DNA from 4 places in the Delftia sp. CH05 genome. Region 1 is predicted to be linked to each of the others. Evidence: predicted binding sites of a transcription regulator. Region 1 holds the regulator's gene; each other region holds the start of a gene.
The links. The regulator LexA, encoded in region 1, represses DNA repair genes until DNA is damaged. The targets are predictions, from matches to a motif close to ACTGTATNNNNATACAGT.

Region 2: the regulator LexA is predicted to act here: its motif matches at 2,992-3,009, upstream of GRX31_RS23110 (LexA family protein).
Region 3: the regulator LexA is predicted to act here: its motif matches at 2,264-2,281, upstream of GRX31_RS17050 (LexA family protein).
Region 4: the regulator LexA is predicted to act here: its motif matches at 3,036-3,053, upstream of GRX31_RS27015 (putative DNA modification/repair radical SAM protein).

Annotation. Positions count from the first base shown of each region.
Region 1 covers NZ_WUMG01000009.1:99,344-108,149, reverse strand. Annotated here, with positions in the region: gene xseA (exodeoxyribonuclease VII large subunit) at 1-1,061, opposite strand, end outside; gene GRX31_RS10230 (MotA/TolQ/ExbB proton channel family protein) at 1,458-2,090, shown strand; gene GRX31_RS10225 (ExbD/TolR family protein) at 2,113-2,538, shown strand; gene lpxK (tetraacyldisaccharide 4'-kinase) at 2,552-3,568, shown strand; gene GRX31_RS10215 (Trm112 family protein) at 3,633-3,815, shown strand; gene kdsB (3-deoxy-manno-octulosonate cytidylyltransferase) at 3,869-4,663, shown strand; gene adk (adenylate kinase) at 4,920-5,576, shown strand; gene GRX31_RS10200 (asparaginase) at 5,667-6,656, opposite strand; gene lexA (transcriptional repressor LexA) at 6,755-7,429, shown strand; gene GRX31_RS10190 (hypothetical protein) at 7,592-7,999, shown strand; gene GRX31_RS10185 (MFS transporter) at 8,083-8,806, opposite strand, start outside.
Region 2 covers NZ_WUMG01000038.1:51,748-56,987, reverse strand. Annotated here, with positions in the region: one part of gene GRX31_RS23130 (IS3 family transposase) at 1-43, shown strand, start outside; tRNA gene GRX31_RS23125 (tRNA-His) at 328-403, opposite strand; tRNA gene GRX31_RS23120 (tRNA-His) at 673-748, opposite strand; gene GRX31_RS23115 (SurA N-terminal domain-containing protein) at 823-2,718, opposite strand; gene GRX31_RS23110 (LexA family protein) at 3,025-3,468, shown strand; gene GRX31_RS23105 (Y-family DNA polymerase) at 3,478-4,764, shown strand; gene GRX31_RS23100 (hypothetical protein) at 4,778-4,993, shown strand; gene GRX31_RS23095 (hypothetical protein) at 5,077-5,240, shown strand, end outside.
Region 3 covers NZ_WUMG01000021.1:7,295-16,100, forward strand. Annotated here, with positions in the region: gene GRX31_RS30585 (DUF3330 domain-containing protein) at 1-93, opposite strand, end outside; gene merE (broad-spectrum mercury transporter MerE) at 226-462, opposite strand; gene merD (mercury resistance co-regulator MerD) at 459-824, opposite strand; gene merB (organomercurial lyase MerB) at 936-1,574, opposite strand; gene GRX31_RS17045 (mercury resistance transcriptional regulator MerR) at 1,643-2,077, shown strand; gene GRX31_RS17050 (LexA family protein) at 2,323-2,739, shown strand; gene GRX31_RS17055 (Y-family DNA polymerase) at 2,755-4,050, shown strand; gene GRX31_RS17060 (hypothetical protein) at 4,137-4,520, shown strand; gene GRX31_RS17065 (hypothetical protein) at 4,529-5,218, opposite strand; gene GRX31_RS17070 (hypothetical protein) at 5,310-5,564, shown strand; gene GRX31_RS17075 (conjugal transfer protein TraG N-terminal domain-containing protein) at 5,570-7,210, opposite strand; gene GRX31_RS17080 (hypothetical protein) at 7,225-7,650, opposite strand; gene GRX31_RS17085 (integrating conjugative element protein) at 7,647-8,806, opposite strand, start outside.
Region 4 covers NZ_WUMG01000056.1:21,982-30,787, reverse strand. Annotated here, with positions in the region: gene purL (phosphoribosylformylglycinamidine synthase) at 1-795, shown strand, start outside; gene GRX31_RS27020 (TIGR03915 family putative DNA repair protein) at 860-1,699, opposite strand; gene GRX31_RS27015 (putative DNA modification/repair radical SAM protein) at 1,715-3,034, opposite strand; gene GRX31_RS27010 (SWIM zinc finger family protein) at 3,516-4,976, shown strand; gene GRX31_RS27005 (DUF5691 domain-containing protein) at 4,973-6,727, shown strand; gene GRX31_RS27000 (AAA family ATPase) at 6,794-7,876, shown strand; gene GRX31_RS26995 (DUF5682 family protein) at 7,939-8,806, shown strand, end outside.

The DNA of each region.
Region 1 (8,806 bases):
TCCATGCGCTGCAGCCTCAACTGCATGGCATGGCGCAGGCGCTGCGCCTGGCGGCTGAGCTGCAGCCGGCTGCGCGCCAGCTGTTCGCTGGGCCGGCCCAGGCGCTGCGACGCCAGGTCAAGGCGCTGCTGCTGGCGGTCCAGCAGCCGTTGCACCCCGTCCTCCAGCCGGCCCTGCATGAGCTGCAGCGCACCCAGCCAGACTTCGCGCGGCTGGCTCACCAACTCTGCCGCCGCCGTGGGCGTGGGCGCGCGCAGGTCGGCGCAGAAGTCGGCAATGGTGAAGTCGGTCTCGTGCCCCACGCCGCTGATCAGCGGCACCGGGCTTTGCACGATGGTGCGGGCCAGGCGCTCGTCATTGAAGGCCCAGAGGTCTTCGATGGAGCCGCCGCCGCGCACCAGCAAGATGGTGTCGATGTGCGGCGCGCCGGCCACCGATCCCGCGCCTTCCTGCGCCAGCCCATAAAGCCTTTGCAGCGCGTCGATCAGCGAGGCCGGTGCCTGCGCGCCCTGCACCAGGGCCGGCACCAGCACTACGGGGATGTGGGGCACGCGGCGGCGCAGCGCGGTGATCACGTCGTGCAGCGCGGCAGCCCCCGGCGAAGTCACCACGCCAATGCCGCGCGGCAGCGGCGGCAGGCTGCGCTTGCGCGCCGCATCGAAGAGGCCTTCGGCCTCCAGCTGCGCCTTCAGCCGCAGGAACTGCTCGAACAGTGCGCCCTGGCCTGCACGCTGCATGCTTTCGACGACCAGTTGCAGATCACCGCGCTGCTCGTAGACACCCAGCCGGCCCCGCAACTCGACCAGCTCGCCATCGCGCGGCGAAAAGTCCATGAGCTGGGCCGCGCGCCGGAACATGGCGCAGCGGATCTGCCCGCCGGCGTCCTTGATGCTGAAGTAGCAATGGCCGCTGGCCGCGCGCGAGAAGCCACTGATCTCGCCGCGCACCGCCACCGGATTGAAGCGCGCCTGCAAGGCATCGCTCACGGCGCGGCACAGCGCGCCGACTTCCCAGACCAGCGGCGCCGCTGCTGGATTCATTGCGCCAAATGCACCGCTCATGCGGGCTCCCGGTCAGCATGCAGTGCAACATTCTCCACAGGTCGGCAGATGCGGCCTTGAAGAGGCACTTTGGCGATGATTTGCACAAGCAATCTCAAGAACACCTCGCAAGCATTTGATTAATAATAGATTTTTTTACTGAAACAAAGAATTCACATTTGTCACAGTGGTCATTCGCCGTCGCCGCCGCATCTGCGCAGGCAGCTTGATAACAAAGTTATCCACAGAAAATTGTGCTATATGAGCAAGCTCGAGGCCAGAAACCGGGACACCGCCCGTTGCCTGGATGCTGCGCCCGGTCACAGTTTTAGGCCGATCGCGCAGCCGGGACGCCTGGACCGGCCACATGGCTGGGCCATAATCGTCGGCTGCAGTTAAACGCGGGGGGAAAACAACTTGCTGTCGATCATACAAGCCGCAGGCTGGCCGATCTGGCCACTGATTGCCTGCTCCATCCTGGCTCTGGCCCTGGTCTTTGAACGCTTCGTGGCGCTGAAAACAGCCCGTGTTGCGCCGCCTGCCCTGTTGGGCGAGGCGATTTCCGTGTCCTCGCGCGGCCTGCCCAGTCAGGAAGTCGTGCAGCAACTGGCACAGAACTCCACGCTGGGCGAGGTCCTGGCCAGCGGGCTGCGCGCACTGCAGGCCCATCCGGACAGCAGCGAGGAAGAGCTGCGCGCGTCCATGGAAGGCGCCGGCCGCGCCGCCGCCCACACGCTGGAAAAGCACCTGAGCGCACTGGCCACCATCGCCTCTGCCGCCCCTTTGCTGGGCCTGCTGGGCACGGTGATCGGCATGATCGAGATCTTCGGCTCGCAAGGCGGCGCATCGGCCACCGGCGGCAGCAACCCCGCCCAGCTGGCGGCCGGCATCTCCATCGCCCTGTACAACACGGCCTTCGGCCTGATCGTCGCCATTCCGGCCCTGATCTTCTGGCGCTACTTCCGCGCCCGCGTCGACGGCTACCTGCTGGGCATGGAGCTGGCTTCCGAACAGTTCGTGCGCCACCTCACCCGCGTCGGCGGCAAGTGAACCAGCACGCGAGAGACCTGACATGAACTTCCGTCCCCGCCGCCGTGACGAACCCGAGATCAACCTGATCCCGTTCATCGACGTGCTGCTGGTGGTGCTGATCTTTCTGATGCTGTCCACCACCTACAGCAAGTTCACCGAGCTGCAGCTGACCCTTCCGGTGGCCGACGTCGAGCAGCAGCGCGACCGGCCCCGCGAAATCATCGTCGCCATCGCAGCCGATGGCCGCTATGCCATCAACAAGACCGCCGTGGAAGATCGCAGCGTCACCGGCCTGACCCAGGCGCTGGCCGCAGCGGCCGTCGCCGGCAAGGACAGCGTGGTCATCATCAGCGCCGATGCCACTGCGCCGCACCAGTCCGTGGTATCGGTGATGGAAGCCTCGCGCCGCGCCGGACTGTCCCAGATCACCTTCGCCACGCAGACCTCGGCCAGCGCCGGGCGCTGAAGGCAAGGCCGCCATGCCCCGGACTGGTCCTGCCCCCGCAGCCCGGGGGCTTCGCGCGGCCTGGCGCCGCCGCGGTCCGCTGGCCTGCGCGCTCCTTCCCCTGTCCCTGCTGTACCGCGCCCTGCTGGGCCTGCATCGGCTGCCATATGCACTGGGCTTCAGGCGTGGGGGCCAGGCCGGCATTCCGGTCATCGTCGTCGGCAACGTGATTGCGGGCGGCGCCGGAAAGACCCCCGTCACGCTCGCCCTGGCCCGCCATCTGCGCGATGGCGGCTGGAGTCCCGGCATCGTCTCGCGCGGCTATGGCCGCAGCACGGACGACTGCCGCGAGGCCCGTCCTGACAGCGCCCCCGCCGACGTGGGTGACGAGCCCGCGCTGCTGGCTCGTGCCAGCGGCGTGCCGGTCTTCGTGGCCCGCAAGCGCATCGAGGCCGTCCAGGCCCTGCGCGCCCGCCATCCGCAGGTGGATGTGGTCATCAGCGACGACGGCCTGCAGCACCTGGCCCTGGCCCGCGACATCGAGCTGTGCGTCTTCAATGACGACGGCATCGGCAACGGCTGGCTGCTGCCGGCCGGCCCGCTGCGCGAGCCCTGGCCGCGCCCCGTCACCGCCGTGCTGCATGCAGGCGCAGCCCCCGACACCGACGCCCCCGCGTTTGCCATGCAGCGCCAGCTGTCCAGCGAAGCCGTCAATGCCCAAGGCGAGCGCATCGCACTGTCCTCCCTGCGTGCGCAGCCCGTGGAGGCCGTGGCCGCCGTGGCCCGGCCCGAGGGCTTTTTCTCCATGCTGACCCGCGAGCAAGGCCTGACGCTGGAGCATGTCCAGGCGCTGCCGGATCACTATAATTTTGAGAGCTTCCAGCGCCTGGGGCGCAACGAAGACCCGCTGGTCTGCACCGAAAAAGATGCCGTCAAGCTGTGGCGCACCCATCCCCAGGCCTGGGCGGTTGCGCTGCAATTGCAGCTGCCGGCGGATTTCTGGGCTCTGCTGGATGAGCGGCTGCAGGCACTGCGCCCCTGCCCCGCCTGACTATCATCTCCGTGTCGGCTGGCTGCCACGGCCCGCCCTTTCCCTTCAAAACACAGGATCCGCCATGGACGCCAAACTTCTCGAACTGCTGGTCTGCCCCGTCACCAAAGGCCCGCTGCGCTTTGACCGCGAGCACCAGGAACTGGTCTCGCGCAGCGCGCGCCTGGCCTACCCGGTGCGCGACGGCATTCCCGCGCTGCTGGAAACCGAGGCCCGCACGCTGGACGACGACGAGATCGAGGACTGATTTTTCCCATCACCTGCGCCGCCCCACGCCTTCGCCTCACTCCTGCACGCACCATGTCCTCCGCGCCCTTCACGGTTCTGATTCCCGCCCGCCTGTCTTCCAGCCGCCTGCCGGGCAAGCCCCTGGCCGACATTGCAGGCCTTCCCATGGTCGTGCGCGTGGCACAGCGCGCCAGCCGCAGCGGCGCCGCGCGGTGCGTGGTCGCAGCCGATGACGAAAGCATCCTCGCCGCCTGTACCGCGCATGGCGTGGCGGCCGTGCTCACGCGCAACGACCATGCCAGCGGCAGCGACCGACTGGCCGAGGCCTGCGCGCTGCTGGGTCTCGATGGCGATGACATCGTGGTCAATGTCCAGGGCGACGAGCCGCTGATCGCCCCCGAACTCATCGACGCCGTGGCCGCCCTGCTGCCCCGGCAACCTTCGGCCAGCATGGGAACGGCGGCGCATGCCATTGACAGCCTTGCCGACTTCGTCAACCCGAACGTGGTCAAGGTCGTCTGCGATGCCCAGGGCATGGCCCACTATTTCAGCCGTGCGCCCATTCCCTTCGCGCGCGAGCATGCGGACCAGGCATGGTGGGAGACGGCATCGGCAGCGTTGGGCTACCCCGGCTTCGCACCGCTGCGCCACATCGGCATCTACAGCTATCGCGCCGGCTTCCTGCGCAGCTTCCCCCAGCTTTCCCAGGCACCCACCGAGGCACTGGAGGCCCTGGAGCAGTTGCGTGCGCTGTGGCACGGCCACCGCATCGCCGTCCATGTCACACCCCATGCACCCGGCCCTGGCGTGGACACGCGCGAGGATCTGGAGCGGGTGCGCGCCCAGCTGTCCAATCCGTCGGCCTGAATCGGCCGGCCGCTGAAAACGCACAAATGGCGATGCCGGGCATCGCCATTTGCAGCAACACCGCCCATGCGGTTTTGTCGGACAGCAAAACGCAGGTTTTGGCGATTGCACAGGCGACAGTTTTGCCCCGTGCGTGTAAGCCAGTGTTGGCCCTGTGCGTGCTATCCTTGCCCGCGACAAAAATATGACGCATGGACTGTCCGCCCCGGTGGGCCGATCCGGCAGACAAGAATTTCTACTCTCCTCAAGGACTTCCATGAAACTGATTTTGTTGGGCGCACCCGGCGCCGGCAAAGGCACGCAAGCCGCTTTCATCTGCCAGAAGTACGGCATTCCCCAGATCTCCACCGGTGACATGCTGCGTGCCGCCGTCAAGGCCGGCACGCCCCTGGGCCAGCAGGCCAAGGCCGTGATGGACGCCGGCCAACTGGTCAGCGACGACCTGATCATCAATCTGGTCAAGGAGCGCATTGCCCAGCCCGATTGCGCCAACGGCTTCCTGTTCGACGGATTTCCCCGCACCATTCCCCAGGCCGACGCCATGAAGGCCGCCGGCGTGAAGCTGGACTACGTGCTCGAGATCGATGTGCCCTTCGATGCCATCATCGAGCGCATGAGCGGCCGCCGCTCCCACCCCGCTTCGGGCCGCACCTACCACGTCACGTTCAACCCGCCCAAGGTCGAAGGCCTGGACGACGTGACCGGCGAGCCGCTGGTGCAGCGCGAGGACGACAAGGAAGAAACGGTCAAGAAGCGCCTGGACGTCTACAGCAGCCAGACCCGCCCGCTGGTGGACTACTACCGCGCCTGGGCCGAGAAGGAAGCCGCAGCAGCCCCCAAGTACCGCGCCATCAGCGGCCTGGGCTCGGTGGAAGACATCACCCAGCGCGCCCTGGCAGCACTGGCTGAATGACACAGGCCATGCGCCAGACCCCAGAAAAGCACCCGCCGGGTGCTTTTTTGTTGCCCGCCTGCATCTGAAGCGCCGGCGACGCCCGGAGGATCAGTCGCGCGGCTGCGCGGCCAGCGCCAGCATCATGGCAATCCGTGCCTTGGCCACGGGCAGTTGGACCAGATCGGCCTCTGCGGGGTCCGTGCCAAGCCCCGAGGCAACGGGCAGGCCTTCGGCGCAGCGCGTGCCCCGCCAGATCCAGACGCCTTTGTCGCGCGCACGCAGCAAGGCCGCTTCCATGCTTTCGTGAATGGTCGCATTGCCCGTGCCGGCCACCACGATGCCGCGCACGCCGGCGGCCACCAGCGCATCCACGCCGCAGGCACGCGCCAGGGCACCGCTGAACACCACCTCGACCCAGGGCAGCTCATCCAGCGCCAGCAGGTCAGACAGAGCGGGAGCGGAAGTCACCATCCGCGCAACGGGGGCGACCGGCGTGACCGGCGCATCAGGCACCAGCCAGCGCACGCGTCCTTCCTCCACCACGGCCTGCGGGCCACCTTCCATGGAGCGCATGGCCTGCAGTCGGTAAGGGTGGACCTTTTGCACCTGGGCCGCCGCATGCACCTCGCCGCCGGCCACCACCCACACACCGCTGCGCCCGCCGCTGGCGGCCACGGTCACGGCATCGCGCAGATTCTGCGGTCCGTCGGCCAGCAGGGCCGTGGCCGGGCGCATGGCGCAAGTGAGCACTATGGGCTTGGCGGCAGGCAGCAGGCTGTGCAGCAGCCAGGCCGTCTCTTCCAGCGTGTCCGTTCCATGCGTGATCACCACGGCGCGTGTGTCCGCATCCTCCAGCGCCTGCGTGCAGGCACGCAGCAACGCGCGCCACACGGACCAGTCCATATCCTTGCTGTCCACCTGCGCGATCTGCTGCGTCTGCACAGGCCCCAGCGCCTGCTGCTCCAGATCCGGCACGGCATCGAGCAGCGACTGCACCGTGATCTGTCCGGCCTTGTATCCCACTGCCTGCGACTGCGAATCCGCCCGGCCGGCGATGGTGCCGCCCGTGCCAAGAATCACCAACTTTGACTGCCCCACTTGCACCTCTTGGAAAACTGGTTAAAAATACAGATACTGTATAAATCATCAGATGACTTCTCTGCCTGCCATCTGAATTCAAGGACCGGACGCACGCCATGCTCGACCATCCCAAGCTCACCGCCCGCCAGCAACAGATCCTGGACCTGATCCAGGCCGCCATCTCCCGCACGGGCGCGCCCCCCACCCGCGCGGAAATCGCCAACACGCTGGGCTTCAAGTCCGCCAACGCAGCAGAGGAACATCTGCAGGCCCTGGCCCGCAAAGGCGTGATCGAACTGGTCAGCGGCACCTCCCGCGGCATTCGCCTGCGTACCGACACCGTGCGCAACATCAATGCCGCACGCGGCACCAGCTTCGGGCTGCCGCTGTCGGCCCTGGCGCCGCTGATGCTGCCGCTGGTGGGCCGCGTTGCGGCGGGCTCGCCCATTCTCGCCCAGGAACATATCGACCAGACCTATTCCGTCGAACCCAGCCTGTTCCAGGTCCGCCCGGACTATCTGCTGCGCGTGCGCGGCATGTCCATGCGCGACGCGGGCATCATGGACGGCGATCTGCTGGCCGTGCAGTCCGCGCATGAAGCCCGCAACGGGCAGATCGTCGTGGCACGCCTGGGAGATGAAGTCACCGTCAAGCGCCTGCGCCGCACCACGCAGGGCGTGGAGCTCCTGCCGGAAAACCCCGATTACCCGGTGATCCGCGTCGCTCCCGAAGAGGCCTTTGCCATTGAAGGCCTGGCCGTGGGGCTGATCCGCAACAGCATGTCCATGTAAGCCGGACGGGCAGCCCTGCACGGGTTGCCACCCCCTACTTCATGCACCGCCCAGGTGGTAGGCGCGAAGCCTTGCAGCTTCGCCCTGGGCGGAGCTTTGCCCGCAAACCGCAATCCTGCCTGTGTCCATGCCTCTTTGAAATACGCCAACAGGAGTCGTCACATGGGATTCGCTCTGCCAACACTGTCTTCTCTGTCCTTCCTGCGCCTGGCACAGGGCATTCGCCTGCCCGCCGCCGCCATGGAGCCCGCCATGCGCACCATCCAGCCCGAATCGCCTGTGCAATCCGAGCAGGCGACCATCCTGTCCTTCAGCAAGGCCCGCCGCCGCAGCCAGCAGCGGCGCAGCAAGTCAGCACGGCTGCCAGAACACAGGGATGCGCAGCTGCTGCTGCCCCTGCAACCCGAACTGCCCTCCCTTCCGGCAGATCAGGCCCTGCCTTCGGGTCTGCGCATCATCCAGCGCTCGCCGCAGGAGCAGCCCGAATGCCTGTTCATCTCGGGCCGCATGGCCGATGTCTGTGCCGCCCTGGAACGCATGGAAGCGCACGGCGCGCAGACACCGGCCTGAGGTCGCCCTGAGACCAACCCGTCCACCCGGTCTGCGAGAGCCCGGGCCTGTCTCTTGCCTTGCCCAGCGGCAGGGGCTGCGCATCAGGCCCTGACAGCCGCCGGTGCAGCACTCCCCTCGCTGCGCCGATTGCGCATGCACCACGCCTGCGCCGCGGCAACGCACAGAATGCACAGCACGACGCTCAACGAAAAACGCAGTCCGCGCGCATCGGACAGCATGCCGAACAACGGCGCCACCATGCCGCCTATCGACATGGCCAGCCCCAGGGTCAGCCCGCTGGCCGTGGCCTGGTTGCGCGGCAGATAGTCCTGGGCCAGCGTGACCTGGGCGGCAAACGGAAGAAACATGCACACGCCCAGGGCCATGGTGCAGGCCAGCGCCATCCATGGCGTGGAGGCCAGGGCCAGGGCCGCCAGAGCAGGCAATGCCAGCAGGTAGCCGGCGCGGATGGCCTGCATGCGCCCCCGGCGATCTGCAAGCGTGCCCCCCAGCAAAGTACCCACCGCCGCAGCGGCTGTGAATGAGGTCAGCGTGGCCGCTCCCATGAAGTCCGAGCCGCCCAGCTCGCGCGTCACGAACATGGGCAGGGTGGACAGCACCGTCACATAGGGAATCGACCAGCAGACGATGACCCCGCACAGCAGGAAGAAGGCGCGCCAGTGGTTGGCCGGCAATTCGCCCTGCGCCACGGCCGGGCGCCGGGTGGCGCAATGGTCCTTGGCTCCATCCCGCCAGGTACAGGCATACCAGAGCACCAGCATGGCCGCTGCAGGCAGGGCCAGCATCCAGCTGCGGTGCAAGGCG
Region 2 (5,240 bases), on a different contig from region 1:
GCAACACGCTGCAGGGGCTGACCAGCTGCTTTATTGCGAATAGGGTGGGGTCGGGAATACGGGGGCGACATCACGTGCACGCAAGCTCGGCGGGACGGCCCGCGCAACGGGCATGGCATGGCCACGGTGGCGATAGGGCAGGTCCCGAAGTCAGGAGGCAGGCCTCGCACCAAGCGCCTGAAAATCCACCGCAGCATGCGCGGCCGCAATCCAGCCGCAGCGCAATTGGCCATGCGAATATCCCGTCTGCTTCCAGCCCGAGGAAGATAAAGTTTGCGCCCAAAGCAAAAATCCCCAGTGCATTTCTGCACTGGGGATTTTCTTGTTTGGGGTGGCTGATGGGGCTCGAACCCACGACAACAGGAATCACAATCCTGGACTCTACCAACTGAGCTACAGCCACCGTTGAAGCATTCGATTATATGCCAAAAACCAGCAGACAAATGCTTTGGAACAGGCGTTGCGTGACGGATCGGGTGCAGCAGGAACAACGGCGCATCGGGGGAAGCGGGCAAGGGGCAGGATGGCGCCATCCTCCATGCAGCCGCAGCCGGCAGGGAGCTTGTCCGGCGCACCTGAAGCTGCCGGGGACAAGCTGCCGGGCACAAGCAGTCCCCCTGCCGCCCAAAGCAAAAATCCCCAGAGCATTTCTGCTCTGGGGATTTTTTTATTTGGGGTGGCTGATGGGGCTCGAACCCACGACAACAGGAATCACAATCCTGGACTCTACCAACTGAGCTACAGCCACCGTAGAAGAACGCTATTCTATTCCAAAAAACTGCTTGATTTCTGAAATTTCTGTTTTTCTAGAAATTTCCCTCATCAGGGGCGCGGGACCTTGATCTGCACCTTGAGCTGTTTCTTGAGAAGCTCGTAGTATGCCATAGCTTCCGCCACGGCCGAGCTTCGCAGGAAGTCCTGCTTCTGCGCGGCAGCCGCCTGCGCATCATCGGCCGGACGCTCGACGATGCGGTTGATCTTGACCACGGCATAGCCTTGCGCGCCCAGGTCAACACCCGTCCACGCAGGCAGCTGAGCCGTGGGCGCACGCAGGGCAGCGTCCACCACTTCGCGCGACTGGCCTTCGGGCTGGTCACGGCTGATCACCTTGGCTGCGGGCAATTGCGCCGCGTCAGGCTTGGCCTTCCATGCGGCGAGCTTGGCTTCGCCATCGGCCTTGGCCAGTTCGGCGGATTTTTGCGCCACATACAGGGTGCGCAGCTTGTCGCCGACCTCGGCCATGGGCAGCGTGCGGGCAGGCGTGTACTCCACCACGCGGCCGGCCACCAACTGGTTGGAACCCAGCTCCACCGCATCGGTGTTGCGCTTGTTGTTGAGCGAATCGCTGGAGAACAGCGCCTCCAGGAAACGGGGATTGGCCAGGGGGCCCTTGACGTTGGGGCCGGGCTGGCGCGTCACATGGTCTGCCTTTTGCACGGTGAGCTTGAACTTCTCGGCCACGGGCTGCAGGCTGTCCGACTGCTCGTAGACCGCGTTGGAGAAGCCTTCCGCCAGTTCGGCGAACTTGCGCTGCGCCTGCTGCTGCTTGAGTTCTGCTTCCAGCTTGGGACGCATCTGCTCGAAGCTCGGCGCCTTGGGCTTCTTGATGTCCACCAGCGAGATGATGTGGTAGCCGAAGTCGCTGTGCACCACGTCGCTGATGTCACCGACCTTCATGCCGAAGGCTGCGTCCTCGAACGGCTTGACCATGGCGCCACGACCGAAGTAGCCCAGGTCTCCACCCGACGCAGCGGAACCACCGTCCTGCGAGTTGGCCTTGGCCAGCTCGGCGAAGCGCTTGGGGTCCTTGCGCAGCTCGGCCAGCAATGCCTCGGCCCTGGCCTTGGCTTTCTCCTGCTCTGCCGCGGGGGCATCCTTGGATGCGTTGATCAGGATGTGGCTGGCGCGGCGCTCCTCGGGACCGGCCAGGCGCTCGGCGTTCTGGTTGTAGTAGGAACGCACATCGTCTTCGCTCAGCGTGATGCCGGCCTCGATGCTGGGCACATCCAGCAGCAGGTATTCCACCTTGGCCTGCTCCAGTTGCTGGAACTGGCTGGTGTGGGCGTCGTAGTAGGCCTTGAGGTCGGCCTCGGTGGGCTGGACCTTGCTGGCGTAGGCGCTGGCTTCGAAGCGTGCCACCTGCACTTCGCGGCGCTGGTACAGCGCATCGATGGCCTGCTTGACCTGGGCGTCGGTCGCAAAGGCCGTGCCCGTGACGCCACCCATCACCTGGTTCATGGACAGTTCGCGGCGCAGATTGGCCTCGAAGCCCTCAGGCGTCAGGCCCTGCGATCCGACCAGGGCGCGGTAGGCTTCGGCATCCATCGAGCCATCCGGCTTCTTGAGCGCGGCAATCGCGGGAATCTCCTGCAGCGTGCGCACCAGCTGTGCATCCGATGCGGCCAGGTGCATCTTCTGCACGGCAGCGGCCAGCACCTGGTCACGCACCATCTTCTCCAGCGTGGCGTAGCGCGCCTGCGGCGAATCCAGCAGCTTGGGGTCGACGTTGGGGTTCTCGGCGCGCAGGCGGTCGCTTTCCATGCGGTGCGCGTTCTCCCAGTCGGCCTGTTTGATCTCATGTCCATCCACACGCGCGACGATCACGCTGGATTCGGTGAAGTAGTTCTGGTTGACCCCCACGAAGATGAACGAGGGAATGATCAGCAAGAACAACAAGATCATCACGAACTTGGAATGCTTGCGGATGGATTCGAACATGGTCTGTCTTTCAGTGGCAGAAATAGAAAAGGCGAACTTTCGTTCGCCTTTTGTTCTTGGTGGGTGCTGACGGGGTCGAACCGCCGACCTACGCCTTGTAAGGGAAAATTGCACCTTTACAAATCAATAGCTTGCAGCGCTCACCTACTTCGCCCCACCAACTAATAGAGGCGGAAGCGCACCATTCTACTTACATGAGGCCTCCGCCCCCTGCTTCGCTGGGTCATATACGCCACGGCAACGGAACACGCTGGCTTGAGGAAATGCATGATTACTGTATATTTATACAGCACAAGGAAGTCGACCATGCCCCACGTCATCACCCCCACACAGCCGGTCGCGGCCGCCATGCCGCCAACACCGCTGCCGGCCCCCGCCAGTCCGGTACGCGCTGGCTTTCCCAGCCCCGCCGAAGACTTCAGTTGTGCGCGCATCGATCTGGCCAAGATCATGGTCAAGCATCCTCAGTGCACTTTCCTGCTGCGTGTGCGCGGCGACTCGATGATCGGAGCGGGGATCTTCGATGGTGACCTGCTGGTGGTGGACAAGTACCTGCGGCCGCAGCACGGGGACATTGTGGTGGCTGAAGTGGATGGCGACTTCACATGCAAAAGATTCTGGGCCAGGTATGACCAGGTGATGCTCCGCGCCGAGAACCCCACATACCCAGACATCCGTGCGAAAGAAGGCCAACAGCTGGAGATCTGGGGCGTGGTGACGTGCGCCGTCAAGTCGTTCCGCACATTGTGAGATCAGGCCATGTTCGCCCTGCTGGACGGCAACAATTTCTACGTGAGCTGCGAGCGCGTGTTCCGCCCTGCGCTGAAGGGCCTTCCGGTGATAGTGCTCAGCAACAACGACGGCTGTGCCATCGCCCGATCCGAAGAAGCCAAGGCGCTGGGCATCAAGATGGGCGAGCCCTTCTTCCAGATCAAGCACCGTATCCACCAGGGCCTTGTCACCCTGTCCGCAAATTTTGTGCTGTACGGCGACATGAGCGACCGCATGATGTCCCTCGCGGCCGGCCTCGGGCCAGAGCAAGAGATCTATAGCATCGATGAATGTTTCATTGGCCTGGCTGGCGTGCACAACGTGACGCGCAGATCCTGGGCAATCCGTGACCGCATCTTGCGCGGCGTCGGCATCCCCACGTGCATCGGCATCGGCCCCACAAAGACCTTGGCCAAGCTCGCCAATCATGTGGCCAAAGACGCGGAGCGCAAACCCGGCAGCTACCCTGCCTCACTGGCCCAGGTATGCAACCTCACCGAGCTTTCGCCAGCACAGCTGCAGTCGCTGCTGGAAAGCGTGCCCGTGGGCGACGTTTGGGGCGTGGGGCGCCGAATCAAGATGCGCCTGCTGGATCACAAAATCTTCACGGCTTGGGACCTTGCCCGCGCGCCACAGCCGCTGCTGCGCGCCCACTTTGGTGTGGTGCTGGAGCGCACAGCGCGCGAGCTGCAGGGCATGCCCTGCCTGGGGCTGGAGCATGAGCCACCACCAAAGCAGCAGATTGCCTGCACCCGATCTTTCGGCCGTCCAGTCAGCGAACTGGCGCCGCTGGTGGAGGCTGTTTCCACCTTCGCACAGCGCGCTGCGGAAAAACTGCGCGCTCAAGACCACAGAGCCGGGGCCGTGCATGTTTTCGCGCACACCAGCCCATTTCGTGACGGCCCACGCTTCGCCCGGAGCACCACCATCCAGCTCCCACAGCCCAGCAGCGACACGGCCCTGCTGGTGCGCGCTGCGGCGCGCGGGATCGCCAAGATCTACGAGCCCGGCTATCAGCTGTCGAAGGCTGGCGTGATGCTGCTGGATCTGTCCCCCGTGGCAGTGCAGCAAGCCTCATTGCTCGATGAGCCCAACGACTATGCGCGCGACCACAGCCCCCTGATGGAGGCCATGGACCGCCTTAACGCGCGATACGGCAAAGGCACGTTGGGAGTGGCCAGCGCGCTGCAGGCGTCGGGTTGGGCCATGCGCCAGGACCGCCGCACCCCCAGATACACCACTGACCTCCAAGACATCCCCATAGTTCGAACCTGACCCGGAGATCGTTATGAAAATGTCTCTCGAAGTTGAGCTGTACCCCACTCTGCTCACGATGCCGCGCTGGTTCGGAACGCCAGAAGTGCAAATCCTGCCGGGACTACCCGAGCATTACTTCATCAATGAAGTGCAGCCCGGGTGGTTTGTTGTCACAGATCTGGACGACGACCAGATCTACGCGGGCCTGGGCCCCGTCTCGGTCGAACGCTCCAACGCGCCATTCTGACGGGCCGCACCTCACTGCGGCTGCTGCGCTGGATTGGGCCATGGAGCGATGCCCGGAGGATTGAGCACGGCACAATGCCGGCCATGATCGACCCCACAAATCCGAAACACACAGTCCACCAGCGCGTCGTCGCCGGCTTCATGGGGCATTGGAAGGCCCACGGCAGCGACAAGTACCCCCAGCGGTTCAGGTTGCCGCCCGAGGAGCTCTACCATCTCGACCACGTCATGCACAAGGGCGAGCACCC
Region 3 (8,806 bases), on a different contig from region 1:
GTACTCCGCGCCTTCCGGTGTGAAGGCGGCATCGAGCGGAATTTCCTTGCAGCACACGCAGCAACTGGTGGCGGTCGGATCATTTGCATTCATGGTGGCACCCCTCCATTGACTGACGAAGACGGCGAATGCCGCCGCCGGCATCGGCTTTGCGAACAGAAAGCCTTGCCCGCGCTCGAACGCTTGGGCCCTCCGCCGTAGTCCATCCATCCGGCCGGGAAGCGCTCATGATCTTTCCCTGAATGCCCGCAACGCCCGCGCCAGTGACAGAAGAAACAGGCCGGTCAAACCGAGCGCCGTGATGACCCAATACTCGACAAGGAATGCACCGGCGGTTGTGCCGGCCAGCACGGCAGCGAGGATGGACAGGTGGCAGGGGCAAGTCAGCACGGCCAGCGTGCCCCACAGGTAGCCGGTGAACGGTTTGTGCGTCTCGGCCGGCATGCGCTCGGGGCTGTTCATGGCAAACTCTCCGCATGCTGTGCCGGCGCGGTCGGCATGGCGGCCAACTGCACTTCCAGATTGGCCAACGCTTCGCGCCGGCGTTCGACGAACTGACGCAGCACAGCAAGCTGCGCGGCAGTTTCATCGCAGTTCGCCGCATCCAGCGCCCGGCACAGCCGCGCCAATGCGCCGAGGCCGATGCCCGCCTCGAAGGCGGCCCGCACGAAGCACAGTCGCTGCAAGGCGGCGTCATCGAACAGGCCGTAGCCACCCGTGGTGCAGGCGACTGGCCGCAGCAATCCGCGCAGCAGGTAGTCGCGCACGATATGCACGCTCACCCCGGCATCAAGGGCCAGCCGGGACACCGTGTAGGCGTTCATCGAACACCTCCTTTTGGTCGGTTCACGGCAATGCATATACCGTTTCGCCGAGTTCAATCCGCGCGCTGCGAATCCGATGCCGGTGCCGTAGAACATTGGGTCGATATCCGATCACGGTGTCCTAGATGACATGGTCTGCAACAGATGTCGATTAAACTCCTGGCCCAAGCCGAAAGCCTCGTGGACACTGACGATCGCCAATCCTTCCAATCCTTGATGCTTGGAGGCCCAGTCTTCCGCCGTCGGGACAGATGCAAAGAAATGTACATGGCAACAGAAGGACTGACGAACGTCGGCTGCTTCCTGCGGCAATACCAAGGACACCGCCATGCCGGCAGGTTCGACAGCCTGTATCTCGCTGGGTGAAACCGTAAGCGAAACGGGTGCTCCAGTTGCAGCGCAATGCGACGAGACGCGAGCTGTACGGCCGATTAACGCCGGGAGCATCAGGGTGTCCAGCGCGCACCAGGCATACAGCCGGCGGTTGTCAATTTCCAAGACATGCGACGTCTCGCGCAAGGTGAGGACATAGCCGATGATGTTCCCATCGTTGTCGTATTCGGTACTGGTGGCTTGTTCGAGCACAGCCGCCACTTGCTCAGCGGGCCAGCCAAGAGTCCTGGCAAGCGTAGTTCGCGAAATCGGGCGTCCCTTGGCAAGTTCACCCAGTAGCGCGACCAAGAACTCCGCAAAACCTTTGGGCCGGTTGGTCGGGGTGAGACGTTCTAAAATATATGGGGCGAGCTTCATGGTTCCATCTCCTATTTGAATTGGATAGCGTAACCTTACTTCCGTACTCATGTACGGAGTCAAGCGGTATGGAAAATAATTTGGAGAACCTGACCATTGGCGTTTTTGCCAAGGCAGCCGGCGTCAACGTGGAGACCATCCGGTTCTATCAGCGCAAGGGCTTGTTGCCCGAGCCGGACAAGCCCTATGGCAGCATTCGCCGCTATGGCGCGGCGGACGTGACACGGGTGCGATTCGTGAAATCGGCCCAGCGGTTGGGCTTCAGCCTGGATGAAATCGCCGAGTTGCTGCGGCTCGACGATGGCACCCACTGCGAGGAGGCCAGCAGCCTGGCCGAGCACAAGCTCCAAGACGTGCGCGAGAAGATGGCCGATTTGGCGCGCATGGAGGCTGTGCTGTCTGACCTGGTGTGCGCCTGCCATTCGCGGCAGGGGAATGTTTCGTGTCCGCTGATTGCGTCGTTGCAAGGTGGAACGAGCTTGGCAGGGGCTTCCACAGCTTAGCGTGCTTTATTTTCCGTTTTCTGAGGTGCCCCCAAGATGAGGTGGTGGCGTGATGCATGATCTTTGTATTGTGCAATACAAAGAAAGATTCCAAGTGCTTTTCCTAGCCGTGGCTCACTCGTAGAGCGCGACCCGAGCCCCATGCCCTTCGATCAAGGCTGCGATCGTTGGCTCTATACGGCGTATACTGTATGAAATTACAGTGTCTGGATTTTCTTATGCCGAACGCGCACAGTCTTCCCCCCATGGAGCCGCGCCCCATCGAAGGGACTTGCTTCGTCACTGCAGGCGATGCATGTGTCCGTGCTGGCTTTCCATCACCAGCCGCTGACTTCGCTGCAAAGCGCATCGATCTAACGACAGAGCTCATCAGCCATCCACAGGCCACCTTCCTGCTGCGCGTCGCCGGCAGTTCGATGTGCGAGGAAGGGATTGATGACGGCGACCTCATCCTTGTAGATCGGGCGATCAAGCCACAGCACCGGCACATTGTCGTGGGCGTTGTGGACAATGATTTCACTGTCAAGAAGCTGCACCTGGTCGGCGGCGTGGTGCGGCTTAAGGCTGGAAACCCAACCTACCCAGACATCGTTCCGCGCGAGGGGCAGACCCTCGAAATTTGGGGTGTCGTGACCGCTTGCATCAAGCGATTCAAGACCTAGGCGAAGGAACTCTCGATGTACGCTCTTGTTGACGGCAACAATTTTTATGTGTCGTGCGAGAGAATTTTTAGACCCTCTCTCGTCGGCAAGCCGGTGATCGTTTTGTCAAACAACGACGGCTGTGCCATCGCCAGGTCTAACGAGGCGAAGGCTATCGGCATCAAGATGGGGCAGCCTTGGTTCGAGATCCAGCATCTCCAGCTCACACATGGGCTGATCGCCCTCTCAGCGAACTTTGCCCTATATGGTGACATAAGCGACCGCATGATGAGCGTGGCTGCAGGGCTCGGCCCGGCGCAGGAGATTTATTCAATCGATGAGTCGTTCATCGGTGACCTCGATGGCATACGCGATCTCACTCGTCGCGCCTGCGCCGTGTGCGAGCGGATCTTGCAGTGGGTGGGCATTCCATGCTGCATCGGCATTGCCGAGACAAAAACCCTGGCTAAATTGGCGAATCACATCGCAAAAGATGCGGAGCGCAAGCCAGGCAGCTACCCATCGGACTTGGCCAGGATCTGCAACCTGACAGAGCAGTCTGCTCAACGTCGGCAACAGCTGTTGCATGCAACAGCTGCTGCGGATGTATGGGGTGTCGGCCGTCGCATTGCGTCACAGCTGGCAGATGGCGGCGTTCTGTCGGCTTGGGAACTTGCTCAGTTGGACCCCAGCACAGTTCGCAGACGTTGGAACGTGACGCTGGAACGCACTGTGCGTGAGCTCCGCGGCCAGAGTTGCATTGAGCTTGACGTTGCGCCGGCACCGAAGCAAATGATCGCGTGCACCAGGTCCTTTGGGCGATCGGTGACGGCACTGCATCAGTTGCTCGAAGCGATCAGCGAATATGCAACCCGTGCGGCAGAGAAATTGCGCGAGCAGGATGGTCGCGCGAGTCAGCTGCAGGTTTTCGTGCACACATCGCCACACCGGCCTGGACCACGCCTCTACCGCTCAACGATTGTGCCCATGCGGCCGACGGCCGACACTCGCCAGCTTGTGTCTGCGGCGGTAGCCGGCATGCGTTCAATCTACGAGCCGGGCTATGACTTCGTGAAGGCAGGAGTCATCTTGCTAGACATTTCGGGGCCTGAGGTACAGCAGGCGGATCTACCGCTTGAAGAAGTTTCAACACGTGATCAGAGCCGCTTGATGAGTGCGATCGACAGCATTAATGCGCGCTTCGGGAAGGGCGCAGTCCATGTAGGCAGTGCTGGCAATACTGGAGACACGAGAAGTTGGCAGATGCGCCAAGAGCGGCGCACTCCCAGGTACACGACTGAAATTGCAGACATTCCAATGGCGCGCGCATAGTTTATGCAAGGCCAAAATGTTTAAAATTCCAATCTGCAATTGATATACAATTGCAAAGCATGAATTTTTTACATTAGCGATCTTCTATGAAAAGAGTACGGTTTATAACAATTTATACTTTTGTCTTATTTTTGGGAAGCGTCGGGCCAGCATTTTCAAATGAATTTGATGATTTGCAATTCCCTAAAGCTATCTCTTCGTTAAGTGGAGCAAATAGAAGTATGATCTGTAGGGATATTGAGAAGTTAGCTAACAGTCTTATGAATAGCCGGCAGAAAGGCTCTCAGACTCTAAAGCAAACGATAAATGGTATACGGAAGTTTTCTGAAAGCAAGGATGAGATGGAGCTTTCCGAGAGACTTGCTAAGTTGGCATATTCGCAGTCAATAAAAAAATCTGGTGATGAGAAAATTGCTGAAGTATTCCGTTTTGGTGAAATTATTAAGGCTAAGTGTTTAGTTGCTAAATGAGCGTTCAATCATCCAAGCTTCAACGCTCTACTGCAATTTTGAACTGGTTTTCCATATTGAATTGTCCTGAATTTCACCATCTTTTGGTTCTTGTCGTAAAAATATTCGACGCGATTTTGCTTGTCGCCGCCACTGCGAAGCATGCAATAGTTAGGTAGGTCGGTAAATTTGTACCCCAACATTGGCCAAGCTAATACACGCATTCTACACAAGACAAAAATATCATGTGCAGAGGCGCCGTTCTCAGCAGTTTCACAACGATCGCTGCCGGCAGCATCAAACATTGTGAATATTATTCGCTTACCATTATCTCTAGCATCTCCGACTAACGTGAATGCGGGCAACTCCTTAGAGTTGCCGGAGAGATGTGCAGATAGCTCTTTTGACCAGATTTGCTGGAGGATTTGGCGTTCCTCTTCAGTGCCTGTTGATGCAAAGTTAATGCTATTAAAGACAATTTCCCGCATAGGAATCCACAGGTGCGGGTCAGCGCCTTGAGATGCAGCCGCAGGCACTCCTGTGAGAAAAATAGCAGCAAGGGTCGAGTGGAGAGCGTTTCTAAGATGCATTGTTGATGGGGTATGAGGAGTGAGACAGACGGAGGAGACTTTACAATCCTGCTTGCAAGCGTTACGATCTGTCAACCGGGCACGAAGTTGCCCAGTGTTGATTGCTAAGCATCGATCAGCTTGGCGCATGGAGCAAGGGTTCCGTGTAGTCTGCGGTTTGGGCTTGTACGCCGCACCGGGGCTAGTGTGGTCTGCTACGTGAGACTTCTTGAGGAACACCATGCTGAACTTCATTATCAAATTTGTTTTTGCACTGTTCAAATTTGTTGGCAGGATTTGCCTGATCATTTTCGGATTGATATTTTCTGCAATGGGAAATGCAATCACTTCTTCATTTACTGAAGAAGAGGTCAATGCTGATGCAGATGATCACACAACATTTGTAAACGACAAATATAGCGCTATGCAAGCCTTCGCAGCGGGAGATTGCGATGAATTTGAGCTTGCACATTTTTGCGCAATTGATAAAAAATAAGATTGCTATCGCATCTTTTTTGCGCCTCTAAGTGCGCCAGATTTGGTCGATTGCGCTGATCCTGTTGCCATTGAAGTTCCACCCTTCAGAGTTTCTACACCTATTCCCATAGTGTAGCCAAGCCAACCCATCATGGTTGTCCAAATGGCGGGCAATCCAATGAAAAGCAGCATCAGAAGGATGTTTAAAATCATCCTCTTGTACAGCTGAGGCTGTCCAGAACTGAAAACCTGCGTGACCTCTTGCATTATTGCATTCCCCGAGAATCCAGGGTACATGGCCTCAATAAGACGCGCATCAATCCAGCGCGCCACGAACCACATCACAGCCCAGAATTTCACAGTGAAGATGGCCATGGCCCCATAAAGCATCATCTTTAGATCATAGCCGCTAAGAAATACAATAAGCGGTAAAAACATGTATAGCGCCATAAGCACTAACGCCTGAACCATAGGCAGCGCGTTGAGCAGAGGAATCATGGCCAAAGAGGCATCTAACGCCTTATTGGCAACTCCAAATGTACTGGCAGCACCAACGATAGATCTGCCGAAATTAGTTGCCTTGCCGTAGTCGTCACCCATAATTCTGTCGGGTGAGACGTAAGTTGGATTCGCTTTCTCGAAACCCAAGCGTGCCACGCTGTCCTTTGCCTCATCGGCATTGGCGAATGTGAGGGTGTTTTGCACCTTCTGAGTTAGGTTTCGCCAGGTACTGGTGTTGTTGATCAGGCGATCGCGCAGGCCGGTCGATGCAGATTCCCACCATTGCGTGCAGGTGGGTCGGCCCCAGTCAGGGTTGACATATCCGTGCTCTGGCGTGCCTTCAGGCGCCGGCGTCTGGATGTACTCGACGTCGCGCGAGAAATCGATCGCCCAGCCTGGCACCGGGTTATAGGAGCGCATGTTGGGATAAAAGCCTGCCTCGGTGCGATAGAACTGGCTGCCGACCCAGTCCACATCGGTCGGGCCGTAGCCGCTGCCCTCGGCGAGCAAGGCTTTGCCGGTAGGCGAAATCTTGCTCTTGTCCATGGCCAGGTACTGGCTGCGCGCAGGGATGAAGCACTCCGAATAGAAGCGCTGCAGGTCATAGAGCAGGCCCGGATCTTCGATCGTCGCCATCCTGGCCATGTCCTCAATCACGCGGAGGTCGCGCCCGGCATTGCTCAGGCCGGCGCGGAAGGCACCATTGACACCAGAGCTGATTGCCATCGTGGAGTACCACCACAGCGGCACATACGACAGGTTGCCAGCCTTGCTGAATGAGCCGTTGACGGCATCTGCCATGGCTGTGTCATAGCCCGACCTGGTCCCGCCTTTGAGCGATACCGGCTGGGGTTCCGACCCATCGAAACTGCGCGCAGGCACATAGGTCATGTTGACGTTGTGCAGCGACGTGATCGGGGTGGTGGCGAAGCACATGGACATCACGAAAAGCGCAGTGATGATCCGGGTCTGGACGGACTCCAGCAGGGACCTCACGCCCTCAAATCCTTGGCCGCGGTCCTTGGCCTCATGCCATGTTCGGAAGACGATCAGCGCGAAGGGCAGGGCCACCAGGCCGGTGCCGACGATGATCTCGCCGATCAGGTTGGCGAACGCCCAACCGTACATGGTCGTAAAAAGCTCCAGATAGCTATCGAGCTGCATGATTCGCTCCGGGATCAGTTGAACCAGCCGAGCACTGCCCGGCCAAGGTTGCCAGGCCCGATGGGCAGGGCGATGAGATAGAGGGCCAGGAAGCCGGCCGCGCGCCAGCGCATCAGGAGGATCTCGCGGTGCTCTGCCTTGCTGACAAAGCCACGGCGCCGTCCCCAGGCCACCACACGCCGCCAGCGCGCAACGATCCAGATGCACACGAGGGTCTGGCCTATGGCGCCCAGGCGGGAAGCGTTGCGAAACCAGGCCATGAGCTCCAGCACCTGGGCGGGGGCCAAGCGGATCAGCACGCTGGCCACCAGCGTGGCGATGGCCAGCAAGCCGATCGCACAAAGGAGCCAGGGCATCCAGCCACGGAGCCACCAGGGGGCTCGCTGTGTCTTGGCCTGGTCAGCACTCTGGACATCGATGTCGTGAGCGTCTTGAATCATCGCGGAGCTCCCACGTGGCCATCGACCAGGGGTGCCCGGTCTGCACGACCGCCGCCGGCGGCGCCTGCGGCTGCCGCCCCAGCCGCCAGCTGGTTCTGCATGATTGCCAGCGCTGTGTCGCCAGTCATTTCCTTGCGGATGCGGAACTCAAACATCATGTCGTCGATGTACTGCGTCAGCCGGTCGATGCGCTGCTGCACTTCGTTGTTCACTTGCTTGGCGGCCGTGGCCTGGGGCAGACTCATGCCCGAGATCAGCGCATTGCGCGCGATCAGCGCCTTGTCGATGACCTTGTGCATGGCGATCTCCTGGGACAGGCGATTCACGGCCACCGAGCGCATATCCGTGGGCAGCTTGCGCACGGCATCCATGAGTTGGGGGCTCACCGCCATGCCGGGTGCGCTGACCTTCGCCAAGTCGGCTTGGCTTGCCGTCTCTGCCATGGAGAGGGTCCGCATCGTGGGCAGCACGCCTTCAAGCTCCTGCTCGTACTTCGGCGCCAGGCCTGTGGCGGTGACAGTGGCTGTGGGGTTCGGGCAGCTGGCGTCCTGGGTGCAGAGATAGATCTTCTGGTCGCCCAGCACCTCGGTGCTCCACTTGGCGAGATCCTCGGGAGCCTTGAAAGCTTGGACCAGCCGGGTCGATGACAGGGAGGAACTGCCGTAGTTGGCCGTGGCGATGGTGCTGGCCGACTTGTTGATCGTCACGTTGTAGCCGGCCACGGCCAGGTCACGGATGGGCTGAATAGGGGCGGTACCGATGCCTCCGGCGCGGGAGCCGAAAACCCAGTCCAGGCCCTTTTTCTGAGCTTCCTCGTTCTTGTTGATGTCCACCTTGGCCTGCACCACGTCGCCGGACAGCGAGGCTTTGATCTTCCACGCGTCGCCCTTCGCCAGGGCGATGTAGTCCTCGTAGGGGTCCTTGCCGGACTTGATCATCGACTCCATCTCTTCGCAGCTTTTGAGTGAGGAGGCGACCAGCAGATCCGCCTTCTGGCTGAAGTTCTGAAAGAGCTGATACAGGCCCGGTTGGGCGCGCTGCAGGAAGTACAGAGGCAGGGCGGCGATGCCGGCCTGCACAGCCCCGGCGACCGTGGCACCGAGGTTCTGGATGCTGTTCATCAGCGTGGACCAGGACATGCCGATGTCGAACTTGC
Region 4 (8,806 bases), on a different contig from region 1:
AACCCGGCCGCACCCTTCCTGAACCTGGGCGCGCGGCCCCGCGTGGCTGTGCTGCGCGAGCAGGGCGTGAACTCCCATGTGGAAATGGCCTACGCCTTCACTGAGGCCGGCTTCGACGCCGTGGACGTGCACATGACCGACCTGCAAAGCGGCCGCGCGCAGCTGCAGGACTTCGCCGGCGTGGTGGCCTGCGGCGGCTTCAGCTACGGCGACACGCTGGGCGCCGGCATCGGCTGGGCGCGCTCCATCACCTTCAACGACAGCCTGTCCGCGCAGTTCCAGCAGTTCTTCGGCCGCAGCGACACCTTCGGCCTGGGCGTGTGCAACGGCTGCCAGATGTTTGCCGAGCTGGCCGACATCATTCCCGGTGCCCAGGACTGGCCGCGTTTCACGCAGAACCAGAGCAACCGCTTCGAGGCGCGCCTGTCCATGGTGGAAGTGCTGGAGTCGCCCAGCCTGTTCCTGCAGGGCATGGCCGGCAGCCGCCTGCCCATCGCCGTGGCCCACGGCGAAGGCTTTGCCAACTTCCGCTTCCGCGGCAATGCGGACAAGGCCATCGCCTCCATGCGCTATGTGGACAACCACGGCAAGGCCACCGAGCAGTACCCGTTCAATCCCAACGGATCGGCCGGCGGCCTGACGGCAGTGACCACGGCCGACGGCCGCTTCACGGCCATGATGCCCCACCCCGAGCGCGTGTTCCGCAACGTGCAGATGAGCTGGACCAACGGCGACAAGTCGGAATTCAGCCCCTGGATGCGCGTGTGGCGCAACGCCCGCAAGTGGCTGGGCTGATGCACTGAGCGACGCTGCAAAGCAGACAAAGGCCCTTCGGGGCCTTTGTCTTTTGCGTCTGTCCTTACTGCTCCAGCATCTGCCCTGTGCGCGCGCGGGCCTGCTGGACCAGGGTGGAGATCAGCACCGTCTCGGGCAGGTTGTGCCAGTAGCGGCGCGGCATCTCGCGCAGCATGGCCTGCTCCTTCAGGCGTGCCGGATTGAAGGTGCTGGCGTAGTAGGTCAGCCACAGGGCCTCGCCCGCGTCGGCTGGCGGGGCATCGCTGCGGCGCGCGCCGGGCGCCAGGCGCAGCGCATGGCCGTCCCAGTGCGCGCTGCATTGCGGCGTGAGGATGGCCCAGTGCATGTTGGCAAAGCGCTTGCAGAAGAAGGGCGCCGCCGCGCGCACGATGTGGTGCTCGGGCTCGAACCAGGCAATGTGCAGATCGGGCTGGTCCGGTCGCTGCGTCGTCCGAAAGCGCACAAAGGCGTGCATCTTGTGGATCTCGCGCGAGACGGGGCGGGCCAGGGCCTCGATGGCGCGCCAGTCCGCATCCAGCGCATCCAGCCGCAGTTCGGGCCGGGCCTGCATGCGCGCCAGCCAGCGGTGGCATAGCTCGAAGCGGCCCGCCGCGCGGTGCATGCAGGCATGGCGCAGGGCGGACATCTGGGTGTCAGACAGGGACAGCCCTGCCTCGCCGGGGCCGGCCAGCCCGGCAAGCGCCGAGGCGGGCATGGCCTGCTGCGGCGCGCTGGAAAACAGATCCACCCCCGCGCCAAGTTGCTGCGCACCCCGCGTGTCGGGCCACCGCCAGCGCACCAGGGCGGGGTCGGCGCCATGGGCCAGCAGCGCCCGGCAGGCTGCGCGAAAGCCGGGCCAGTCGTCGGGGCTGTCGAGTTCGATGGTGAGAGCCTGTGCTTGCATGGCGTGCTCCAGGCGCTAGAACAGGCAGGCCTGCAGCGCGCTTTGCACGCGCATGCCGCTGTGCCGTGCCTGGGCCTGGCTGGCCTGCGACTGAGCGATCAGCCGGGTGCGCAGCGCGGCCGAGTCGGTCTCGCCCAGCAGGGGCCGGTGGCCGTCGATCAGCACGAAGGGCAGGGCCTTTTGCACGGGGGCGCGCAGCCGCAGCAGATCGTCCAGCCGCAGCCTGCGCACGCGGCGCGCCGCCAGCAGGCGGTCCACCGTCTGCGTGCCCAGGCCCGGCACGCGCAGCAGCAGGCTGCGCGGCGCACGGTTGAGGTCCACGGGGAACTGCTGTCGGTTGGCCAGCGCCCAGGCCAGCTTGGGATCGATCTCCAGGTCCAGCATGCCGTGGCGGCTGGCCGCCGCGATCTCGCCCGCCCCGTAGCCGTAAAAGCGCATCAGCCAGTCGGCCTGGTAGAGCCGGTGCTCGCGCATGAGGGGCGGCGCCTGCGGCGGCAGATCGCGCGAGGCATCGGGAATGGGGCTGAAGGCCGAGTAGTACACGCGGCGCAGGCCGTAGCCCGCATACAGCGTGTGGCTGGATTCGAGGATGTCGGCATCGGTTGCGCGGTCGGCGCCCACGATCATCTGCGTGCTCTGCCCGCCCGGCGCAAAGCGCGGCACGGCGGCGCGCTGCGCGGGCGCGCCGGGCAGGGACTGTGCCTGGCGCTGCTCGCGCGTGGCCGCGCGCCAGGCCTGCACATGCCGGTCCACGCCCTGCATGGCCTGGCGTATGCGCCGGCCGTCCTTTTCGGGCGCGAACTGCGCCAGGCCGCTGGCCGTGGGCAGTTCCACATTGATGCTCAGGCGGTCGGCATGGCGGCCTGCCTGGGCCAGCAATTCGGGGGCGGCATCCGGGATGGTCTTGAGGTGGATGTAGCCGCGAAAGTCATGCTCCTCGCGCAGGCGGCGGGCCACTTCCACCAGCTGCTCCATGGTGTAGTCGCTGGAGCGGATGATGCCGCTGGACAGGAACAGCCCCTCGATGCAGTTGCGCCGGTAGAAGTCCAGCGTCAGCTGCACCACCTCGGCCACCGTGAAGCGGGCGCGCTGCACGTTGGAGCTCTTGCGGTTGATGCAGTAGCGGCAGTCGAAGATGCAGACATTGGTCAGCAGGATCTTGAGCAGCGAGATGCAGCGCCCGTCGGGCGCATAGCTGTGGCAGATGCCCATGCCGGTGACCGAGCCCATGCCCTTGCCGTCCAGCGAGTCGCGCCCCTGCGATCCGCTGGAGGCGCAGCTGGCGTCGTACTTGGCGGCGTCGGCGAGGATGAAAAGTTTGCGTTGCAGCTCCATGGCTGTATGAATATACAGTATATTTGCCTGGCACATCCGGTTTTTCGAGAGCCCATCCCCCAGCCAGGGTCTGGTCCGGCCTTGCCTGGCTCCGGTTTGAACGCACTGTCGGGCTATCGCAATGGCCAGCGGATTGCAATGGTTGCCAGTGCAATGGAATGAAACCGTTTTCAGTGCGGAATGAGTGCTTGCTTTCAATGGGTGGCGATGTGCATCGCAGGAAATGGTGAATGCGTGTTTCCTGCGTCTTTTTGCAATGCCTGAAGGCTGGTACGGCTTGGTGCCATCAATGCATGCGCTGATATAGCGCAGCTGGCTGCGCGCCATGGGGTTCCCGGTTCATGGGAGAGAGGTTTGACGTTGTTGTGATTTGTTTCAAATTGCCGATAACTATTGCTGATAGGCTTTCGGGCTTGCCGGGCGCGGTCGTTTCTTCATTCAATGCGCCTGGCGATGACAAACACTTGGAGAGGGAGCTTCGGTGTCGCGTGTATTAGGAACAGAGAGCGAAGTGCTGGCGCTATCGCCGGACGCTTCCTCCAGCAAGGCCGCCAAGGGGCTGCAATCGCCCGCCAAATGGCCCACCATGGGTGCCAACGATGTGGCGGTGTGGGGCGAGTGCCAGGGCAGCGGCAGCAAGCCCTACCAGACCCAGGTGGACCTGTCGGGCCCCTCCTTCAAATGCTCTTGCCCCAGCCGCAAGTTCCCCTGCAAGCATGGGCTGGCGCTGATGCTGATGCGTGCGGGCGGCCAGGTCACCGAGGGCGGCGATCCACCGGCCTGGGTGCAGACCTGGCTGGACAGCCGCCAGGAAAAGGCCGAGAAGAAGGAGGCCAAGGCAGCCGCCGCGGCGGCCGAGCCGCCACCCGATCCCGAGGTTGCGGCCAGGCAGCAGGCCAGGCGCGAAGACAAGCGCTGGGACAAGGTCGAGGCGGGCCTGCAGGAACTGTCGCTGTGGATGCAGGACATGGTGCGCGCGGGCCTGGCCAACCAGGCCGGCGACTCCCAGATGCGCCAGCGCTGGAACACCATGGCCGCGCGCATGGTCGATGCGCAGGCCACGGGCATGGCGGCACGCATCAAGGACTGCCGGGATCTGGTGGACAGCCACCGCGACTGGCCGCGCGACATGCTGGTGCAGCTGGGCCACTGGCAGCTGATCATCGACGCCGTGCGCCGCCGCGAATCGCTGAGCCCCGAGGTCAAGGCCGACGTGATGGCCGCGCTGGGCTGGCCCATGGACAAGGCCGAAGTGCAGGCCCGCGGCCAACTGGTCGAGGACGAATGGCTGGTGGCCGGCCTGCGCATGATCGAGCGCGAAGGCCGGCTCATGGAGCGCCGCGTCTGGCTGCACGGGCAGCGCACGGGCCGCATGGCCCTGGTGCTGGACTATGCGCAGGGCGGGCGCGGCTTCGAATCGGCCTGGGTGCCTGGCCATCGCTACGGATGCGCGCTGAATTTCTACCCGGGCCATGCGCCGCTGCGCGCCATTGCCGCCAACGGCAACGGGCCTGCGCTGCCTGCCGAGGGCGCCAGCCCGCTGGACACCTCGGCCGTGGGCGACGTCCTGCAGCAGATGGGCCGGCGCATTGCCGCCAACCCGCTGCAGGCCACGCAGCCGCTGTGCCAGGACGGGTTGCGCCTGGTGCCTGCCCAGGGCCAATGGTTTGCGGCCTGGCCCGATGCGCCGGGCGCATCGGCGGCTGCGCCCGGCGTGTCTGCTGACGGCACTGCCGCGCCTGTGCAACCCGTTCCCGTGGCCATTGACGATGCCGAAGCCTGGCGCCTGCTGGCGCTCAGCGGCGGCGCGCCCATGCAGCTGTTTGGCGAATGGGAGCCCGGCCCGGCCGTGGGCCGCTGGCGCCTGCTGAGCGCCTGGCAGGCCCGCGAGGGCGAAAGCGCCCGGCAATGTATCTGGCAGAACCAGGGTGAACCGGTATGAGCAACACACAACTTTGGACTGCGCTGCAGCAATCGGCCATGGTCGGCTCGGACCGGCTGGCCGTGCCGCCTGCGCTGGCTTCGGGCGTTGATCCGTCTGCCCCGTGGTCGCACCAGGCCGTGCAGGCCGCGCTGCTGCCCCGGGCGGACCTGCCCGGCGACTCGCCCGCCCAGCAACTGCTGCGCGCCAGCGCCGTGGCGGCCGTGTTCGAGCGCGCAGGCTGGCAGCCCGGCGCGCAGGTGCGCCTGCCGGCACCGCTGGCCGTGCCGGCCGCGGCACCTGCAGAATCGCGCCCCGCGCCTGCCGATGCTCGCCTGCAGACCCTGATGGGCGACGTGCTCAAGGACGGGCCGTTCGAGCTGCAGGCCTCCATGCTGCGCACCCTGGACCAGGCGGGCCAGCGCCTGCCCCATGACCTGCTGGTGCCTGCGCTGGAGCAGGGCCGCCAGTCCGTGGAGCTGCGCCAGTGGCTGGCCCCGGTGCTGGGCGAGCGCGGGCGCTGGCTGGGCGCGCTCAATCCGCAATGGAGCTATGCCAGCGGCGTGGAGGAAACCGCCGACCCCGAACTGGTCTGGCAGGAGGGCTCGGTCGAGCAGCGCGTGGCCCTGCTGCGCAGCGAGCGCGCGGCCGATGCCGCCCAGGCCCGTGCGCGGCTGGAAGGCAGCCTGAAGGAACTGGGCGCCAAGGAGCGCCTGCCCATGGTCCAGGCACTGACCGTGGGGCTGGGCATGGACGACGAGCCGCTGCTCGAAAAACTGCTGTCCGACCGCAGCAAGGAAATCCGCGAGAACGCCGCACAAATGCTCTCGTGCCTGCCGGACAGCGCGCACAGCCAGCGCGTCATGGGCTGGATGCAGTCCATGCTTCAGCAGGACGACAAGGGCCAGTGGATCGTGGAGCCTCCCGAGGAAGGCCTCAAGGAATGGGAGCGCGACGGCATCACGCTCAAGCCCGATGCCTACTTCCGTGGCGGCAAGAAGGCCTGGCTGCTGGAGCAGATGGTGCAGCTCACCCCGGTGTCCTTCTGGACCCGGGCCCTGGGCCTGACGCCCCTGGAAGTGATGGAGTGGAGCCGGCGCAGCGACTGGAAATCCTCGTTGCGCCAGGGCTGGGTGCGGGCCCTGCAGTACCAGCTGGACGTGGAATGGATCGATGCCGCCCAGGCCCTGGGCCGCGACATGCGCCACGATGCGCTGCTGCCCGCCCTCATGGCCCGGCTGTCCCCCGAAGAACGCGAGTCCCGCTGGATTGCACAGTTCGAGCGCGACAGGCACAAGCTCATCGACGCCATCGAGGGCATGTCCCAGTCGCTGGGCGGTGCCGAACTGCTCTCGCCCGCGCTGTCGGCGCGGCTGACCGAGGCACTGCATGTGGCCGTGGGCGGCAAGCAGATCACGGGCAACTGGCACAGCTACCGCGCCGACCAGGCCCTGCTGTCCTGCGCGCGCATGCTGGACGTGACTGCGCTGGAGCGCTTTGCCGAGCTGTGGCGCAAGCCCTCGGTGCTGGATGCACAGGTCGAGCCCGCGCCGGAGCCCCCGGCCGAGCCTGTTGCAGAGACCGCAGCCGCTTCGGCATCTGCAGCAACAGCCGCCCCGGCCATTGCCCTCACGCCCCAGCAGCAGGCGCGCCTCGAACGCAGCCGCGCGCGGCCCTGGGACGAGGAGCGCATGCGCGGCCACCTGGAGCGCATCGTCGAGCTGCGCCTGGGCCTGCACCAGGCCTTCATCGCACTGCGCGGCCAGGCCTGAGGCCGGGCCCGCTTTGCCACCCACCCCCTACCGAATCCCATTCCCATCCCTTTCCGGAAGCACACCATGAGCCAAGTCCTGCGCCAGCATGCCGAACAGCAATTCGCCGAAGAACTCGAAGCCCTGCGCAAGGTGGACGACCGTCCGCGTCCGCCCAACTGGAAGCTGTCGCCCTGGGCCGTGCTCCAGTACCTGATGGGCGGCAAGCTCGGCAACGGCTTCGAGGTCAGCCCCAAGTACATCGGCAATCCGCGCCTGATGGAAATCGCCGTCTCCACCCTGGCCACCGACCGCGCCCTGCTGCTGTACGGCGTGCCCGGCACGGCCAAGTCCTGGGTGTCCGAGCACCTGTCGGCCGCCGTCAGCGGCGACTCCACCATGCTGGTGCAGGGCACGGCCGGCACCAGCGAGGAGCAGCTGCGCTACGGCTGGAACTACGCGCAGCTGCTGGCCCATGGCCCGTCCGAGAAGGCGCTGATTCCCAGCCCCCTGGTCAACGCCATGAAGCTGGGCAAGATCGCCCGCATCGAAGAGCTGACCCGCATCCCGGCCGACGTGCAGGACACGCTGATCACCGTGCTGTCCGAAAAGACACTGCCCGTGCCCGAGCTGGGCACCGAGGTGCAGGCCGTGCAGGGCTTCTCGGTCATCGCCACGGCCAACAACCGCGACAAGGGCGTGAACGAGCTGTCCAGCGCGCTCAAGCGCCGCTTCAACACCGTGGTCCTGCCCGTGCCGGCATCGCAGGACGAGGAAGTGCAGATCGTCACCAAGCGCGTGGCCGAGCAGGGCCGCGCCCTGGCCCTGCCCGCCGAGCCGCCGGCCCTGCAGGAAGTGCGCCGGGTGGTGCAGATCTTCCGCGAGCTGCGCAACGGCCAGACCGAGGACGGCAAGACCGTGCGCGTGAAGTCGCCCAGCAGCACGCTGTCCACGGCCGAGGCCATCTCGGTCATCAACAGCGGCATGGCGCTGGCCGGGCATTTCGGCGACGGCGTGCTGCGCGCGGGCGATGTGGCCTCGGGCCTGCTGGGCGCCGTGATCAAGGACCCGGTGCAGGACAGCGTGGTCTGGAAGGAATACCTGGAGACCGTGGTCAAGGAGCGCAGCGACTGGAAGGACCTGTACCGCGCCTGCCGCGAGCAGCTCTGAAGCCCGCACTCCCGCTCCGCTGACCGACCGCATCTTCTGCGCATCTCCTGCGCACTTCCCGTATGGCCACCTCTGCCAATCCGCTTCATTTCTTCGGCATCCGCCACCATGGCCCGGGCTGCGCGCGCAGCCTGCTGCAGGCCCTGGAGCAGCTGCAGCCCGACTGCCTGCTGGTCGAAGGCCCGCCCGAGGGCGAGTCCCTGCTGCCCATGCTGCAGCATGCCGACCTGCAGCCGCCCGTGGCCATGCTGGTCTATGTGCAGGACAGCCCGGCCCATGCCGCCTTCTATCCCTACGCCGAGTTCTCGCCCGAATGGCAGGCCCTGCAATGGGCGGCGCGCCAGGGCGTGGCCACGCGCTTCATCGACCTGCCCCAGACCCACCGCATGGCGCTGGACATGGCCGAGCAGGAGCGGCGCCGGGCCGAGGCGGCGGCAGCAGATGCAGGTGATGCGGGCGAGGATGCGGGCGATGAAGGCCAGGATGCCGACACCGGCTCCGATTCCGGCGTCGCTGCGGCAGACGGCGGCCAGCTCCAGAGCAATGCCGCCGAGGCCCTGGACCGCGACGACACCACGCAGTCCGTGCCGGCTGCCGACCTCGCCGTCGATCCCTCGGACCCCGGCAGGCGGGACTGGCGCGATCCGCTGGACCTGCTGGCCGAGGCCGCAGGCTACCCGGACGGCGAAAGCTGGTGGAACCGCATGGTCGAGGAGCGCGGCGACGGCGCCACCCTGTTCGAGGGCATTGCCGAAGCCATGGCCGTGGTGCGCGCCGAGCTGCCCAACGAAGTGCGCGGAGAACGCCACGCCCGGCGCGAGGCGCTGCGCGAAGCCTGGATGCGCCAATGCATGCGCGAGGCCGTCAAGGCCGGCCACCAGCGCATTGCCGTGGTCTGCGGCGCATGGCATGTGCCGGCCCTGCAGGCCC